2 regions of the Actinoallomurus liliacearum genome follow, and region 1 is predicted to be linked to the other one. Evidence: riboswitches for the same ligand, from Rfam matches in the RefSeq annotation. Region 1 holds a riboswitch; the other holds the start of a gene.
What was found. Region 1 has a riboswitch for glycine ahead of gcvP (aminomethyl-transferring glycine dehydrogenase). Riboswitches for the same ligand answer to the same signal wherever they lie in the genome.
Positions count from the first base shown of each region.

Region 1 (8,607 bases):
TCTGGTGCAGGGCGGGCAGGGGGTGTTCGGGATCGCGCTGGGACGGGTATGGCAGGAGGTCGAGGGCAGCCTCGCGGAGATGCCGGCCGAACGCGCGCACGCGGGCGGCGACAGCCCGCACGACGAGCTGGCCCGGCGCCGGCGGGTGCGCAAGACCGGCTGACCCCATGGATCCGTTTGTTCCCCCGATCTCACCGAGAGCGAGCGCCTTGAGCCTCACCCAGCAGCAGGACGACAAGGAGTTCACCCGGTCGCCGAGCCACTTCGCCGACCGCATCACCGCCGACGGCTCCTCGCCGTGGCCGGTCGAGGCGGGCCGGTACCGCCTGGTGGTCAGCCGCGCCTGCCCCTGGGCCGGCCGCGCGTTGATCGTCCGGCGGCTCCTGGGGCTGGAGGACGCGATCTCCGTCGGGGTCGTCGACCCGATCCAGGACGAGCGCAGCTGGCGGTTCACACTCGACGCCGACGACCGTGACCCGGTCCTCGGCATCCGCTTCCTGTCCGAGGCGTACGCCAAGGCCGAGCCGGACTACGACGGCGGCGTGAGCGTCCCGGCGATCGTCGACGTGCCCAGCGGGCGGCTCGTCACCAACGACTACCAGCGGATCACGCTGGACCTGTCCACCGAGTGGACCGCCCACCACCGGCCCGGCGCGCCGGACCTGTACCCCGAGCGGCTGCGGGACGAGATCGACGCCGTCAACGCCGAGGTCTTCCGCGACGTCAACAACGGCGTCTACATGGCCGGCTTCTCCCGGGACCAGGAGGCGTACGAGGGCCACGTCCACCGGCTGTTCGAGCGGCTCGACGCGCTGTCCGAGCGCCTCGAGGACCGCCGCTACCTCGTCGGCGACACGATCACCGAGGCCGACATCCGGCTGTTCGTCACCCTGGTCCGGTTCGACGCCGTCTACCACGGCCACTTCAAGTGCAACCGCCGCAAACTCACCGAGCTGCCGGTGCTGTGGGCGTACGCCCGTGACCTCTTCCAGACGCCGGGCTTCGGCGACACGGTGGACTTCGACCACATCAAGCGGCACTACTACTACGTGCATCACGAGATCAACCCGGCGCGGATCGTCGCGGTCGGCCCCGACCCGCGCGGCTGGCTGACGCCGCACGGCCGCGAGGAGCTGGGCGGCCGGCCCTTCGGCGACGGCACCCCGCCCGGTCCCGTTCCCGCCGCCGAGCGCGTGCCCGATCTGGGCTGACGGCCGATGACCGGATGACGGTCAGAGCGCGTCTTTGCGCTGCAGGTAGGACAGCGACGCCCAGCCGGGCAGCACGGGCAGCCAGAACGTGTGCAGCCGGAACAGCAGCACCGCCGAGGTCGCCGTTCCGGCCGGCAGCCCGGCGAGCGTCAACCCCAGCGACAGCGCGCCCTCCACGGCGCCGAGCCCGCCGGGGGTGGGCGCGGCCGAGCCGAGCGCGTTGCCGGTGAGGAACACCACCGCGACGGTCGTCAGGCTCAGCGAGCCGCCGAACGCCCGGATCGACGCGTCCAGGCAGGCGACGAACGCGACCGTGAGCAGGATCGTGCCGCCCAGGCCCGTGGCGAGCTTCTTCGGCGACTGGAGCACGTCCAGCAGGCGGGGGAGCACCCCGGAGAACATCGAGCGCATCCGCGCGGCGACGAGCCGCCGCAGCGGCCCGACCGACAGCACGATGATCGCCAGCACGGCCGCCGCGAGCAGCGAGATGATGATGATCCGCGACGGCGGCAGTGACGGACCGTAGTTGCTGCCGGTGATGTAGCCGAACAGCGCCAGCATCAGGATGTGCGAGCCCATGCCCGTCAGCTGCGAGGCGCCGACGCTCGCGGCCGCCTGGCCGGCCGGCACGCCCGCCCGCTGGAGGTAGCGCGTGTTCACGGCGATGCCGCCGACCGCCGCGGGCGCGACCAGCTTGACGAAGGACGAGACGAGCTGCACCAGGATGGTCCGGCCCAGCGAGAGCCGTTCCGGCACGAACCCCATCAGCATCAGGGCCGCGGCCAGGTAGCTGACGGCCGAGGCCAGCGCGCCGACCGCGAACCACCGCAGGTCCGCGTGGGCCACGAGGTGAGGCAGATTCACGTTGCCGAGCTGGGACAACAGGAGGTACGCGCCGACGGTCCCGGCGATCACGCTCAGCAGGGTGCGCGGCCGGAACCGGTCGAGCCGCAGCGGCTGGGCCGCCGTCACGAGCTCCGGCCGCAGCACGCGGATCTGCTCCCGGATCCGGCTCAGCAGCTTCTTGTCCCTGCGCAGCGCGTTCCTCGTCGACTGGGCGAGCACGACCTTCTGCAGCAGGGGCACGGCCGCGCCGAGGGTCTCCACGCCGAGCACCCCGGAGGCCGTGCGCACGGCCCGCTCGGCGCCGACGCGCAGCGCCAGTTCGGTCAGCAACTGCGCCAGGTCGACGCGCAGGACGAGGTCGCCGGCGGCCGTCTCGCCGCCACGCAGGTCGACCAGGTACGGCCGGCCGGCCTCGTCGACGAGGATGCTCTCGCTGACCAGCCGGCGGTGCGCGAGGCGCCGGTCCTGCAGCAGCTTCAGCTGGGTCCAGATCCCGGTGAGCAGTTCGTCGGTCAGCTCCTCGTCGGGCAGGTCGGCGAGGAGCCGGCCCGGGACGTGCTCGTAGGCGAGCAGGGCGGCCTCGCTGCCCACCTCCGAGGTCACCAGCAGCAGGGGCGTCGACGCGCCCGCCGCCGTCGTGGCGTAGGACATCAGCGACTCCTGCTCCAGCGAGCGGCGCAGCGACCGGATCGTACGGCGCGGCATCTCACCGCGCAGCCGCGCCCGCCGCCACAGGCGGTACAGCAGCCCGGCCGTCTGCTGGTCGCGGTCGAGCACCGTGACGTCGACGGACCGGCCGTCGGTGAGCGTCGCCGTGTAGCGGCGGGTGTCCTCGGGGCCGGCGCCCACGCGCGCGGCGCGGACCGGCACCAGCCCGACGCGCCGGAGCGCGGCCACCACGGCGTCACCGGGCGGGCGGATGCTCGGCGAGCCGACCGCGTACAGGGTGCCGTAGCCGACGGCGCGGCCGATGAGGTACGTCGTCAGCACCGCGAGCGGGGTGATCGCGCCGGTGGTCAGCGACGCGACCGCGTCCAGGCCGATCACGCTCCAGGTCACGAGCTGCCATCGGGTCCGGCCGCCCAGGCCGACCGCGGTGACGTAGGCGATGACAGGCGTGATGTCGATGTGGGCCGGTCCGGGGAACCACCCGCCGTGCCGCTTCCACGTCAGGTACCAGGCGAGGTCGCGCATGCCCGCCGCCGTCATCCACGAGTCCAGGCTGAGGGAGACGAACAGCGCGGCCACCGCGGCGACGACGCCGATCACCACCCGCAGCCCGTCCCGGCCGATGACGCGGGCGACGCCGAAGGCGACCGGGACGGCCAGGACACCGATGCCGGAGGCCAGGTTGGCGAGGGTGAGGAGCAGGTGCGGTGCCCGCTCGGTGCCGTTGGCGATGTCGGAGGCCAGCCCGCTGGTCGTGTGCCGCGCGATGTGGGCCAGCACCAGGATGAGCCCGATCATGCCCACCGTCAGCAGGAAGCGGATGGCGTCGGACGGACGCCGGATCCGCCGCGGCAGCGACGGCTCGGCGACCGGAACCTCGGCGGCCGGAGCCTCCGCTCCGGGAGCCTCGGCGGCCGGAGGCTGGGCTGCCGGGGTCTCGGCGATCGGGCCCTCGGCAGCCGGAACCTGCGCTGCCGGAGCCTCGGCGACCGGGTCCTCGGCGGCCGGTCGGGCGCCCTGGACGTCTTCGCCGGCCCGGGCCGCCGCGTCCACGAGGCCGTTATCGGCGGACGGGGGCGACTTGCCGGGGACCATGCGGTCGGGACCGGGGGATTCGTTCACGGACACGCAGTGAATCCTTCCAGGCCATCGCCTGGAGCGCGCGGGAGGTGTCCGATGTGCCGCCCGATCGATGCCCCGCCCGATCGATGCCCCGGCCGGACCGGGGATGACCTCGTCGTGCCGTGCCGCCGTCCGGAGACGGCCGCCACGCCGTACCGCGCCCTGGCCGACCGAGGCGACGGCGCGACCGCCGGCCCGGACCAGGCCCCGCGCGATATCGGCGTGCCGCGGCGCCGGTTCCGCGCCGCGCGGCCCCGGCCCTGAGCCGGCCGTCAGCGGAAGTCGTCGAGGTGGTCGGCGACCCATTGGCGCAGTGACCGTGGCGGGACGCCGGTGACCTCCTCGACCGTGGAGGTCAGGACCGGCGGCGGGCCGGCGAGCATGGCGGCGTAGCCGTCGAGCAGCACGTCGACGAAGGAGTCGGGGAAGGTCTCATCGGCCAGCAGGCGCTGCCGGGCCTGGTCGCGGCTCAGCTCCGCCCAGCGCAGCGGCCGCCCCAGGACCTCGCCGATGACGCGGACCTGCTCGGCCTGGGTGAGCACTTCGGGGCCGGTGAGGGTGTAGGTCGCGCCGTCGTGCCCGGGGCCGGTCAGCGCCCGGGCCGCGACCGCGGCCATGTCGGCCTCATGGATCAAGGACATGGGCAGCGCGCCGTACGCGCCGCGGACCACGTCGCCGGCCCGGATCTGGTCCGCCCACCACAGCGTGTTGACCGCGAAGGTGCTCGGCCGCAGCACGGTGGACTCGATGCCGCAGTCGTGGACGAGCCTGTCCTGCTCCTCGAACGGCAGATCGGGGACGCCGCCCGTGCCGAGGAAGACGATCCGGCGGGCCCGCGCGGCGATCAGGTCCAGCACGGCCGGGAACCGTTCGCCGGCGCGCAGCGGCCACAGCAGGAAGACCGCGTCGATCCCGGCGAGGCACGCGTCGAGGGTCGAGAGGTCGGCCAGATCGCCGGGCACGATCTCGACGTCAGCCGGGAGGCTCGCGGTCCCCGGGCCACGGGTGACCGCCCGTACGGCGTGGCCGGTCTCCCGGAGGAAGGTGACGAGGTGGCGGCCGATGTTCCCGGTGGCGGCGAAGACGAGGATCTTGGTGTTCGTCATGCGCCGATCTCACCGCGACGTCCCGGCGTCGCGACAGCCGGCGGGCGCGAATCGCCGGGAACCGTCATCCGGGCGTCGTCACCGGACGGATGCCGTCAGTCCTGCTGCGAGCGGGACCCTCACCTGCGTCATGCGGATGCGTGCGCACGTGGAGGGGACCGCGCATGGCCTGATCGGGTCCCCCTCACGCGGAGGATCGAGATCAGAATGCGAGGCCGGATGCGTCAGGCCGCGGCATGGCCATCGCGTTGGGGAAGGGTACGCCGCCGCCCTCGACGATCGCTCGGGCCAGCGGCCGGAGCAGGTCGGCCAGCCGGGCCGCGCCGTCCGGGCCGAGGGCGTCGAGGGGCGGGCGGGCGAGCCGGTCGGTCAGGTCCTCGATCGCCTGGCGTTCGGCGCGCCCGTCCGGGGTGACGGCGCCGTCGCCGTCGAGGAGGCCCCGGGCGCGCAGCCGGCCGGCTGCGGCCGCCCACTCCTCTTCGGTCCAGCCTCGGTGGTCGCGTTGCTCGGGCGGGGTGAGACCGAGCGCGCCCGAGAGGACGTTCGCCTCGCAGCCGTCGATGCCCGCGGTGAGCAGTGCGGCGATATGCCCGTCCCCGCGGAACTCCCGGAGCGCGGTCGCGGCGTGCCACAGCGCCAGGTGCGGCTCGGCCGGCCGGGGGAGCGCCGCGTGCGCCGCGAACATGACGCGACCCGCGACGGGTGACGCGTCGACCGCCCGCCCCGCGAGGGCGGCGGCCTCGGCGACGGCGGGGCCGTCGATCAGATCGCCCGCCAGACGGCGCAGGGCGCGATCGACGATGGCCGTCCGGGCGGCGAGGACCGCCGTCGGTGAGGAGCGTCGCCAGACGTCCGGGATCGCGCGGGCCACCATGCGCGGCGCGAAATTGTGGAACGCCGCCGTCACCACCTCGGCCGGGGCGGTGCCGAGGGCGGCGGCCCGCGAGGCGAAATAGCCCCGCCAGAAGCCCGTCAGACCGGCCTCGGCGTAGGCGTCCCGCGCCTCGGGAACGAAATAGACGAACGCGTGACAACACTCGATCAGCCGCCAGATCTCGTCCATCGCGTTTCCTCATGCGCGGGAACCGGGAGGCCGATCGTCGCACGGACATCCGCGCGAGATCCGCGCGAGGGGAGGGAAGCATGATCGTGACCGGTATGCGGCTACCTGTCCTCCGGTAGGGTGGAATGGCCGTCGACCTCGTACGGGAGAGTCCTCGCACAGCGTGGTGCGGGGCGCCGAAGGAGCAACCCTCCCCGGAACCTCTCAGGCACAAAGGACCGTACGAACGAGGCACCTCTGGAAAGCAGGACCGGTGATCCACACCGGGCCTCACCGAAGGTGCAAGCCGCGCCCCGGCGCGGTGAAGCTCTCAGGTTCACCTGACAGAGGGGGAGACCGGCCACCGGCCTGCCCGGTGGTGGCTGCGCATCCATCGCACCAGGAGGCTCCCCAATGACCGAGGTTCCCTTCGCCGATCGGCACATCGGGCCGTCCCATACCGACCGCGACGAGATGGCCGGGGCCGTCGGCTTCCCGAGCGTCCAGGCCCTCGTCGACGCCGCCGTGCCCACGGCGATCCGTACCGACCGGCCGCTGGACCTGCCTCCGGCGCTGACCGAGGTCGAGGCGCTGGCCCGGCTGCGCGAGCTGGCCGCCGAGAACCAGGTCCTCACCTCGATGATCGGCCTCGGCTACTACGGCACGGTGACGCCCGGCGTGATCCTCCGCAATGTTCTGGAGAACCCCGGCTGGTACACCGCCTACACGCCGTACCAGCCGGAGATCTCCCAGGGGCGTCTCGAGGCGCTGCTGAACTTCCAGACCGTCGTGAGCGACCTGACCGGGCTGCCGGTCGCCAACGCCTCCCTCCTGGACGAGGGCACCGCCGCCGCCGAGGCGATGACGCTCGCGCACCGCGCCGCCAAGGCGGGGGACACCTTCCTGGTCGACGCGGACGCGCTGCCGCAGACGATCGAGGTAGTCCGCACCCGCGCGGTGCCGCTGGGCCTCGAGGTCGTCGTCGCCGACCTGTCCGAGGGCCTGCCGGACGGTGACTTCTTCGGGGTCCTGCTGCAGTACCCGGGCGCGAGCGGCGCCGTACGCGACCTGTCGCCGGTGACGGAGGCCGCGCACGACCGCGGCGCGCAGGTCGTCGTGGCCGCCGACCTGCTGGCCCTGACGGTGCTCAGGGCGCCGGGGGAGTTCGGCGCGGACATCGCGGTGGGCACGTCCCAGCGGTTCGGCGTGCCGTACGGCTTCGGCGGCCCGCACGCCGGCTACATGGCCGTACGGGAGGGGCTGCAGCGGCAGCTGCCCGGCCGTCTCGTCGGCGTGTCCCTCGACGTGGACGGGAACCCGGCGTACCGCCTGGCGCTGCAGACCCGTGAGCAGCACATCCGCCGGGAGAAGGCCACCAGCAACATCTGCACCGCCCAGGTGCTGCTGGCCGTCATGGCGAGCATGTACGCCGTCTACCACGGCCCGGAGGGGCTGCGCGGCATCGCCGAGCGGGTGCACGCGCACGCCGTCCGCCTCGCGGGCGGGCTCGCGACGCTCGGCGCCGAGATCGTGCACGAGACGTATTTCGACACCGTGCTCGCCCGGGTCCCGGGCCGGGCCGGGCAGATCGTACGCCGGGCGTCCGAGCGCGGCGTCAACCTGCGCCTCGTGGACGCCGACCACGTCGGGATCGCCTGCGACGAGACGACGACCGACGAGCACGTGACCGAGGTGTGGCGGGCGTTCGGCCTGGCCGACGAGGACGCGCCGCCCGTCCACGCGGAGGCCGTGCTGCCCCCGGCGCTCCGCCGGGAGAGCGACTACCTGACCCACCCGGTCTTCCACGCGCACCGCTCGGAGACGGCGATGCTGCGCTACCTGCGCCGCCTGCAGGACAAGGACATCGCGCTGGACCGCTCGATGATCCCGCTGGGCTCCTGCACGATGAAGCTCAACGCCACCACCGAGATGGAGCCGATCACCTGGCCGGAGTTCGCGCAGATCCACCCGTTCGCGCCGCTCGACCAGGCACGCGGCTACGTCCGGCTGATCGCGGAGCTGGAGACGTGGCTTGCCGAGATCACCGGGTACGCCAGGGTGTCGGTGCAGCCGAACGCCGGATCCCAGGGCGAGCTGGCCGGGCTCCTCGCCGTGCACGGCTACCACGCCGCCCGCGGTGAGGGCCACCGCGACGTGTGCCTGATTCCGTCCTCCGCGCACGGCACCAACGCCGCCAGCGCGGTGATGGCCGGGATGCGCGTGGTCGTCGTCAAGAGCACCGACCACGGCGACATCGACCTCGACGACCTGCACGCCAAGATCGAGAAGCACCGCGACCGGCTCGCGGCGATCATGGTGACGTACCCCTCGACGCACGGGATCTACGAGGAGACGATCACCGAGGTCTGCAAGAGCGTGCACGACGCGGGCGGTCAGGTGTACGTGGACGGGGCCAACCTCAACGCCCTGGTCGGCCTGGCCCGGCTCGGGGAGTTCGGCGCGGACGTCTCCCACCTGAACCTGCACAAGACCTTCTGCATCCCGCACGGCGGCGGCGGCCCGGGCGTCGGCCCGGTGGGCGTGCGCGAGCACCTGGTGCCGTTCCTGCCCAACCACCCGCTGCGGCCCGAGGCCGGCCCCGAGACGGGCA
Region 1 is NZ_BAABHJ010000002.1:493,363-501,969, reverse strand. It holds gene ABD978_RS04945 (MerR family transcriptional regulator) at 1-163, shown strand, start outside; gene ABD978_RS04940 (glutathione S-transferase family protein) at 210-1,211, shown strand; gene ABD978_RS04935 (lysylphosphatidylglycerol synthase transmembrane domain-containing protein) at 1,233-3,854, opposite strand; gene ABD978_RS04930 (NmrA family NAD(P)-binding protein) at 4,121-4,954, opposite strand; gene ABD978_RS04925 (SCO6745 family protein) at 5,157-6,017, opposite strand; glycine riboswitch at 6,151-6,248, shown strand; gene gcvP (aminomethyl-transferring glycine dehydrogenase) at 6,411-8,607, shown strand, end outside.

Region 2 (8,607 bases), on a different contig from region 1:
CGGGGGCGAGTAGACCCGGTGGAACGGTTCCGGCAGCCGCGGCAGTCCCAATCCTTCTCCCCACTCGTGTTCCCCGGACGGCCCGGGATGTCGGCTCGATGCGACCGTAACCGGCGATTCCACTCCCAAACCAGACTCATACGCGTCCGGCAAGTGTGACGCCATGCCGTTCTTCGCCTCCTCCTCCGGCCGCCGGTGCCCGGCCGCCGGTCCTCCGGGACGGGCTCACCCGATTGTCGGTCCCCGGCGTCAGAATGGAATGTGCTGTTGAGCGAGATCACCGAGACCTCACGGGCCGTCGCCGCGACGTCCGGCCGACGTGCCAAGATCGAGCTGCTCGCCGCCTGCCTGCGGGACGCCGAGCCGGAGGAGACGGCGATCGCGGTGGCATATCTCTCCGGTGAGCTGCCACAACGCCAGATCGGCGTCGGCTGGGCGACACTTCGCGACCTGCCGCCCGCCGCGACCGAGGCGGCCCTCACCGTGGACGAGGTCGACGCCGCGTTCACCGCGATCGGCGCGGTCTCGGGTAAGGGTTCCGTCACCGCCCGGCGACAGTTGGTGGGGGAATTGTTCTCCCGAGCGACCGCCGCCGAGCAGAGTTTCCTCCTCCGCCTGCTCTCCGGCGAGCTGCGCCAGGGCGCTCTCGACGGCGTGATGGCCGACGCCATCGCCGCCGCGGCCGACGTGCCGGCGGCCGACGTTCGCCGCGCCGTGATGTTCCGCGGCTCGCTCGGCGCGGTGGCCGACGCGGCGCTGTCCGAGGGCCGGGAGGGGCTGCGCGCGTTCGGCCTGGAGGTCGGGCGCCCGGTCAAGCCGATGCTCGCCGCCAGCGCGCCGTCCGTCGAGGCGGCGCTGGAGAAGGTGAGCCCCGCCGCCGTGGAGTGGAAGCTCGACGGCATCCGGGTCCAGGCGCACGTGTCCAAGGGCGAGGTGCGCCTGTTCACCCGCACGCTCGACGACATCACCGGCCGGCTGCCGGAGATCGTCACCGCGCTCGGCGCGCTGCCCGCCGACACGGCCGTCCTCGACGGTGAGCTCATCGCGCTGCGCGACGACGGCCGGCCCCACCCGTTCCAGGTCACCTCGGCCCGTGTCGCCAGCCACGGCGTACGACCGGGCGGTGGGCAGGACGTTCCACTGTCGGTGTTCCTGTTCGACGTGCTGCACCTCGACGGCGAGGACCTGATCGACCTGCCGGGCGCCGAGCGCAACGAGGCGCTGGTCCGGGTCGTCCCCGAGGCGCTGCGCATGCCGCGGGTGGTCACCGCCTCCGTCGACGAGGCCCGCGCGTTCTTCGACGACGCCCTCGCGCACGGTCACGAAGGCGTGCTGGTCAAGTCCCTCGACACCCCGTACACCGCCGGCCGGCGCGGCGCCGGGTGGATCAAGGTGAAACCCCGCCACACGCTCGACCTGGTCGTCCTGGCCGTCGAGTGGGGCAACGGACGCCGCCGGGGCAAGTTGTCCAACCTGCACCTCGGCGCCCGCGACCCGGAGACCGGCGGGTTCGTGATGCTGGGCAAGACGTTCAAGGGCCTGACCGACGAGATGCTGGCCTGGCAGACCGAGCGGCTGCTCGCGCTGGAGACGCACCGCGACGACTACACGGTCTACGTACGGCCCGAGCTCGTCGTCGAGATCGCCTTCGACGGCGTGCAGCGCAGCCCGCGCTATCCCGGTGGGCTGGCACTGCGGTTCGCGCGGGTGCTCCGCCATCGCCCGGACAAGACCGCCGCCGAGGCCGACACCTTCGCCAGCGTGCGCGCCATCGCCACCTTCCCCGTCTGACCGCCGAGGCCGCCCCCGCTGACTCCCAGGGCACTCGCCGACCGCCTCGGCGTCTCGCCCGAAGCCACGGGCAAGCTCATCGCCGCTCTGGACAAGGTCGTACGCCGGCTCCGCACCGACCGGCACCGTCGAGTTCTTCGACGGTGCCTCACCCGGAGCGTCGCTGGGAACCGCGACGCTCCGCGACGCGACCGCCACGCTGACCCTGCCGGCCTGCCGCCGGGTCGCCACCAGATCACCGCCGGCTACAGCGGTGATGCCCACTGCGGACCGTCGAAATCTTCGCCGGTCGCCCTGACCGTCGCCCCGGCCGGTCAGCCTGCCGCGCCCCCGTCGCAGACCTCCGGCAGTGACCAGTCCGAGACGACCCACCAGGAGTCGGCCGGCCAGCCTGCCGTGTCGCACAGCCACTCCGAGGGCGTGGCCACCGACCACTCGCAGGCGACCCAAGCACAGGACCAACGTAACGCGTGACCGTACGCAAGGACACCCGCGCTCACACCCGCGACGTGCACGGCCCGCGCCGGTCCTAAGGCCGGCCGCCGCGGTCGAGGCGGCGCCGGGGGCCCACGGTCCGCTCGTGGGCGATCAGGTCGTGGCGGCCCGCGATGAACTCCTGGACCCAGATCTTCGCCCGGATCATCGGGCGGCGGATGCGCTGCTCACGGCGGAGCGCCCGCCGGAACTTCCGCGTGCCCGGCCGGTACCTCCAGCGGGCCCACGGCGATCCCGGCCGGGCCAGCCGGAACGCGCTGAAGATGAGCACCACCGGCAGGAACAGGCCCAGCAGCCCGGTCCAGATCTTGCCCTTGAAGAGGGTCACGATGGCCAGACCGAGGTTGACGAGGATGTTGGCGAAGACGACCAGGAAGACGCCGACGGAGACGGTCGCGTCCGGCCGCAGATCATGGACGTCGCTGAGCCAGATCGGGCGGACGCCCACCAGGATCAGGCCCGTCACCGCGACCGCGATGAACACCGCGTCGACGGAGGCGCGACCCTCCTCCATCCAGTAGACGTCGCGCAGGTGCAGGATGAGCGCGAACTCGTCGAGGACGAGGGCGGCCCCCACCCCGAAGACGGAGGCGGCGAGGGCATACCAGCCCGTGTAGACGTCCGGGATGCAGAACCCGGCCACCCCGCCGATGAGCATCAGCACGACGCCGAACACCACGTGGTGGATGTGCAGGTCACCGACCTCGACGTTCTTGAACCACCAGCGGACCTTGGCGCGGATCAGCCGCACGTTGATGCGCACGATGACGAACGTGACGATGAACGCCACGAAGAAGCAGAACAGCGGCAGCCGTCCGGTCTGGACGACGCGCTCGGTGAACAGTCCCTCCATATTGGCCCCCGACGTCATACGTCCTCATCATGACCCATTCCGGTCTGTGATAACGCTTGACGTCGGTGGTCACTGCCGACTCGGAAGCCGCCGAGACCGTCAGCCGTTCAGGCGTACCGGATTCACCAGATCCGCGTAGATCAGCAAGGCGCCCATCGTGATGATCACCGCGGCCATCGCGTACGTGAGCGGGAGCGCCTTCGCCACGTCGACGTGGCCGGGGTCGGGCCTGCGGGTCACCCGGGCGATGCCCTTCTTCACCGCCTCCCACAGCGCGCCCGCGATGTGTCCGCCGTCCAGCGGCAGCAGCGGCACGAGGTTGAACATGCCGACCGCGAAGTTGACCGTACCCAGCATCATCAGGAAGAACGCGAGCTTGTCCAGGCCCGGCTCCTTCGAGGCGGCGATCTCCCCGCCGATCCGGCTGGCGCCGACGACGCCGATCGGCCCGTTCGGGTCGCGCTTCTTGTCGCTGAACGCCGCGTTCCAGACCCCGACCATCTTCTTCGGCATGTCGATCAGCGACCCGAAGGTGTGCTTGGTCAGGTCGGTCATCGTGCTCACGACCACGCCCGGTCCCTGCCGCTCGCGGGCGCTCGTCGGGCTGATCCCGAGGAACCCGACGGTCTCGGTCTTGTCCGGGTCGGTGAGCGACTGCATCTGGTTGGTGGTCACCGGCACGCTCAACGGAATGTCCTGGCCGCCGCGGTGGACGACGACCGGGACCGTACGGCCGCCGGACCCCCGGATCAGGCCCTGCAGCTGCGCGTACGTGTGGATCCGGTGGCCTTCGTAGGACACGATCCGGTCGCCGGGCCGCAGCCCCGCGCGTACCGCCGGGGTCACCGGGTCGCCGGCCTGGCAGTCACGGCCCGCCTGCGCGGCCGGGATCGTGCACTTGGACACGGAGTCGATCACCGGCTGCAGGGTCGAGATACCGATCCCCATGACGACGACGCTGATGAACACGAACGCCAGCAGGATGTTCATGAACGGCCCGGCGAACATGATGATGACCTTCTGCCACCACTTCTTGCGGTAGAAGACGCGGTCCTCGTCGCCGGGGCCGACCTCCTCCAGGGCGGCGCCGCGCGCCGACTCGATCAGCCCCTGGAACGGACCGGTGGATCCCTGGCGGACCGTCCCGGGCGCGTCGCCCCGGCGGGGCGGCAGCATCCCGATCATCCGGATGTAGCCGCCGAGCGGGATCCACTTGACGCCGTACTCGGTCTCGCCCTTGCGCCGTGACCACATCGTGGGCCCGAACCCGACCATGAACTGCGGCACGCGGACGCCGAAGAGCTTGGCGAAGGACATGTGGCCCAGTTCGTGCAGGGCGATCGAGGCGAGCAGCCCGAGGAAGAAGACGACGATGCCCACCACGAAAAGCACGCTCATTGCCCGCACACGCTCCTCACCCGTCGCACCGCAGGCGCCCACCGGGCACCGCGGCAGGCCGCCTCGCGCACCGTGTCGCGCACGCTCACCGAAGGCCTCCGAGATCTCGACCGGTCAAGCGTATGCCGAAAACCCGCGCACGAGGGCCGTCCCGGCACCTGTACGCCCTCTTGCCCGGCCCATCGTCCGCGCGGACCCCGGCGACGGACCGGACGATGGGGTACGCGGGCGCCTCCCCTCCGCCGGTCTCGGCCGGGTGCGGCGTCAGGACCCGTCGATCAGGTGGATGGCGAGGTCGGGGCTGAACTGCCCGGCCGGGACGCCCTGGCCGATCCCGCAGGACCCGTCGGAGTCACCGGGGACCTTGACCCACAGCAGCATCTCCGCCCCACCGCCGGTCTGCGACGGAACGCCCAGCCTGCGGCCGGCCGGGTTGCACCACTCCCCGTTCGATCCGTTGCCGTTGCGGCTGGTGTCGACGACGAACGGCACCCTGCTCGACAGCGCGGCGTTCACCGCCGCCCCGTAGGAGACGGACTCGTCGGTCGTGTAGTAGTTCGAGACGTTCACCGCGAAGCCCCGCACGTTGTGCACCCCGGCGGACTCCAGCCGCTGGGCCATGGTGGCCGGGGCGATCCACTTGGCGTTGCCGCCGTCGAGGTAGGCCCAGGTGTTCGGCGCCTTCGCCGCGAACTGCTCGGTGGCGTACTTCAGCAGGTCAAGCCGGATCTGCCGTTCGGAGTCGTTCGGCAGGCAGTCGATCTGGGCGACGGCGTCGGGCCCGATGACGACGACCGCGGGCCGCGCCCCGATCCCGGCGGCGAAGTTCGAGATCCACGTCCGGTACGCCTCGGGGCTCCCCGCGCCGCCCGCGGAGTGACCCGAACAGTCCCGGCCCGGCACGTTGTACGCCACGAGGACGGGCAGCTTGTCGGCCGCGTCGGCGGCGCCGACATACGCCGAGACCGCGGCGGCGATGTCGCCGCTCCAGTCGCCGAACCAGCGCGCCATCGGCTTGCCGGCGATCGCCGACGTGATCCGGGCCGCGCGGCCGTCGCCGGAATTGTTCTTCACCCAGGTGGCGGGGTTGGAGTCCGGGTCGACGTAGAAGCCGCTGGTCAGGTCGATCGGGCCGCCGGCCGCGGCCGCGTGCGCCGTGCCCGCCACGGTCTCGTGCGCCGCTGTGGTCCCCGCCGCGCGGCCGGGCGAGCAGGCACCGGTGAGGCCGATGACCGCCGCGACGCCGAGCGCCGCCGATCCGATGATCCGCCGGGATGTCCTCGGGTGGGCCATGGAGTCTCCTCACGCTCGATGCGCGTCGACGCGGTCGTGGAGGTCGAGCCCCCGCGTACGGACCCGCCTCCGGCGGGCCGGATGATCAAAGTAGTCGGCGATCTTCGACCGCCGTCGGCCGTTCGCGGGGAATTGAGCCGGAAGTCCCGGCCACCGGTCGTCGATTCCGTCTCCAGGAAGGTCCTGCTAGCCTGACCATGCCGTTGATCCCGTGCGGGAGAGTGACCTCGCCGCCAGCGAGGTACGCCGAAGGAGCAACCCCTCCCCGGAACCTCTCAGGCCACACGAACCGCGCGGACCAGGCGACCTCTGGAAAGTGGAGCCACGCTCCCGCCGAAGGTGCAAGCCCCCGACGAGGGGGTGAAGCTCTCAGGCACCGATGACAGAGGGGGAGGGCACCGCCACCGCATTTCGCGTGCCAATGGGAGGATGGGATTCCCGGCCGCCCGCGTGATAGGAGCCTGCCCCGATGTCCACGCCGGACGCCAAGAGAACACCACTCCACGAGGTCCACGTCGAGCTCGGCGCCATGATCACCGAGTTCGCCGGGTACCTCATGCCGCTGCGTTACGGCAGCGAGACCGCCGAGCACCAGGCCGTCCGCACCGGCGCGGGCCTGTTCGACCTGTCCCACATGGGAGAGATCTTCGTGACCGGCCCGCAGGCCGGGGCGGCCCTCGACCACGCGCTCATCGGACACCTGTCCGTGCTCGCCGTCGGCCGGGCGCGCTACACCATGATCGTCGACCCGGCCGGGGGCGTGCTCGACGACCTGATCGTGTACCGGCTCGCCCCGGAGACCTACATGGTCGTCGCGAACGCGGCCAACGTCGCGACCGTACGGGCCGAGCTGACCGCGCGGGCGGACGGGTTCGAGAAGGCCACCGTCGACGACCGGTCCGGCGCGTACGCGCTCATCGCCGTGCAGGGCCCGAAGGCCCACGCCATCCTGGCGACGCTCACCGACGCCGCGCTCGCCGACCTCAAGTACTACGCGATCCTGCCGGGCAAGGTCGCCGGGATCGACGCGCTGATCGCGCGCACCGGTTACACCGGCGAGGACGGTTTCGAGCTGTTCGTGGCGGCCGGTGACGCCGTCGCCGTCTGGAACGCCGTCACGGAGGCCGGCGGCGACGACCTGCGGCCCGCCGGGCTGTCCGCGCGGGACACGCTGCGGTTGGAGGCCGGCATGCCGCTGTACGGCAACGAGCTGACCACCGAGACCACCCCGTACGACGCCGGCCTCGGCCGCAGCGTCAAGCTCGACAAGCCCGGTGACTTCGTCGGCCGCGCCGCGCTGGCCGCCCGCGCCGACACGCCGCCGGGCCGCACCCTCGTGGGGCTCGTCGGGCGAGGGCGTCGCGTCCCGCGCCACGGGTACGCCGTGGTGACGCCGGACGGTACGCCCTGCGGGGTCGTGACCAGTGGCGCGCCGTCCCCGACGCTGGGCAAGCCCATCGCCATGGCCTACATCGACGCGGGCCATGCCGAGGACACCGACCTCGCGGTGGACATCCGCGGTAAGCATGAGCCGGTCGACAAGGTCGCACTGCCGTTCTACAGGAGGACTTCGTGAGCACCGTTCCCGAGACGCTGTACTACACCCAGGAGCACGAGTGGGTCACCGAGCCGTCGGAGAGCGTGGTGACCATCGGGATCACGGCCCACGCGGCCGACGCGCTGGGTGACATCGTGTACGTGTCGCTGCCCCAGGAGGGCGCGTCCGTTGAGGCCGGTGAGCCGTGTGGCGAGGCCGAGTCGACCAAGTCGGTGAGCGACGTCTATTCGCCCGTCACCGGTGAGGTCGTCGCGGTGAACACCGCCGTTGAGGAGGACCCGGCGGCCATCAACTCCGACCCGTACGGCGAGGGATGGCTGTTCCGGGTGCGGACCGATGACGACCCCGCAGACCTGCTCGACGCGCAGGCCTACTCGAAGCTGATCGAGGAGGCGTGATGAACCTCTTGAACCTGCCCCTGTCCGAGGTCGACCCGGACGTCGCGGCCGCGATCGCGGACGAGTTGCGGCGGCAGCAGTCGACCCTGGAGATGATCGCCTCGGAGAACTTCGCGCCCGTCGGCGTCCTCGAGGCGCAGGGCTCGGTGATGACGAACAAGTACGCCGAGGGCTACCCGGGGCGGCGCTACTACGGCGGTTGTGAGTACGTCGACGTCACCGAGCAACTGGCGATCGACCGCGCCAAGGAGCTGTTCGGCGCGGACCACGCCAACGTGCAGCCCCACTCGGGCGCGCAGGCGAACATCGCGGTGTACTTCGCGCTGCTGGAGCCCGGGGACACGATCCTCGGCCTGGACCTCGCGCATGGCGGGCACCTCACCCACGGCATGCGGATCAACTACTCCGGCAAGATGTTCAACGTCGCCGCCTACCACGTGGGTCCCGACGGCCTCGTGGACATGGAGGAGGTCGCCCGGCTCGCCCAGGAATACCGGCCGAAGATGATCATCGCCGGCTGGTCAGCGTACCCGCGGCAGCTCGACTTCGCCGCGTTCCGGCGGGTCGCCGACGAGACCGGGGCGCTGCTGATGGTGGACATGGCCCACTTCGCCGGCCTGGTCGCCGCGGGCCTGCACCCCTCGCCGGTGCCGTACGCCGACGTCGTGACGACCACGACACACAAGACGCTGTGCGGCCCGCGCGGCGGTCTCATCCTCTGCCGCGAGGAGTACGCCAAGAAGATCAACTCGGCGGTGTTCCCCGGCACGCAGGGCGGCCCGCTCGAACACGTCATCGCCGCGAAGGCCGTCGCCCTGAAG
Region 2 is NZ_BAABHJ010000003.1:516-9,122, reverse strand. It holds gene ABD978_RS05955 (hypothetical protein) at 1-51, opposite strand, end outside; gene ABD978_RS05950 (ATP-dependent DNA ligase) at 262-1,791, shown strand; gene ABD978_RS05945 (hypothetical protein) at 2,321-3,157, opposite strand; gene ABD978_RS05940 (M50 family metallopeptidase) at 3,239-4,537, opposite strand; gene ABD978_RS05935 (glycoside hydrolase family 6 protein) at 4,802-5,830, opposite strand; glycine riboswitch at 6,035-6,132, shown strand; glycine riboswitch at 6,134-6,226, shown strand; gene gcvT (glycine cleavage system aminomethyltransferase GcvT) at 6,300-7,406, shown strand; gene gcvH (glycine cleavage system protein GcvH) at 7,403-7,786, shown strand; gene ABD978_RS05920 (serine hydroxymethyltransferase) at 7,786-8,607, shown strand, end outside.
Region 2: it holds a riboswitch for glycine, as region 1 does, so the genes downstream of both, gcvT (glycine cleavage system aminomethyltransferase GcvT) here and gcvP (aminomethyl-transferring glycine dehydrogenase) in region 1, are expected to answer to the same signal.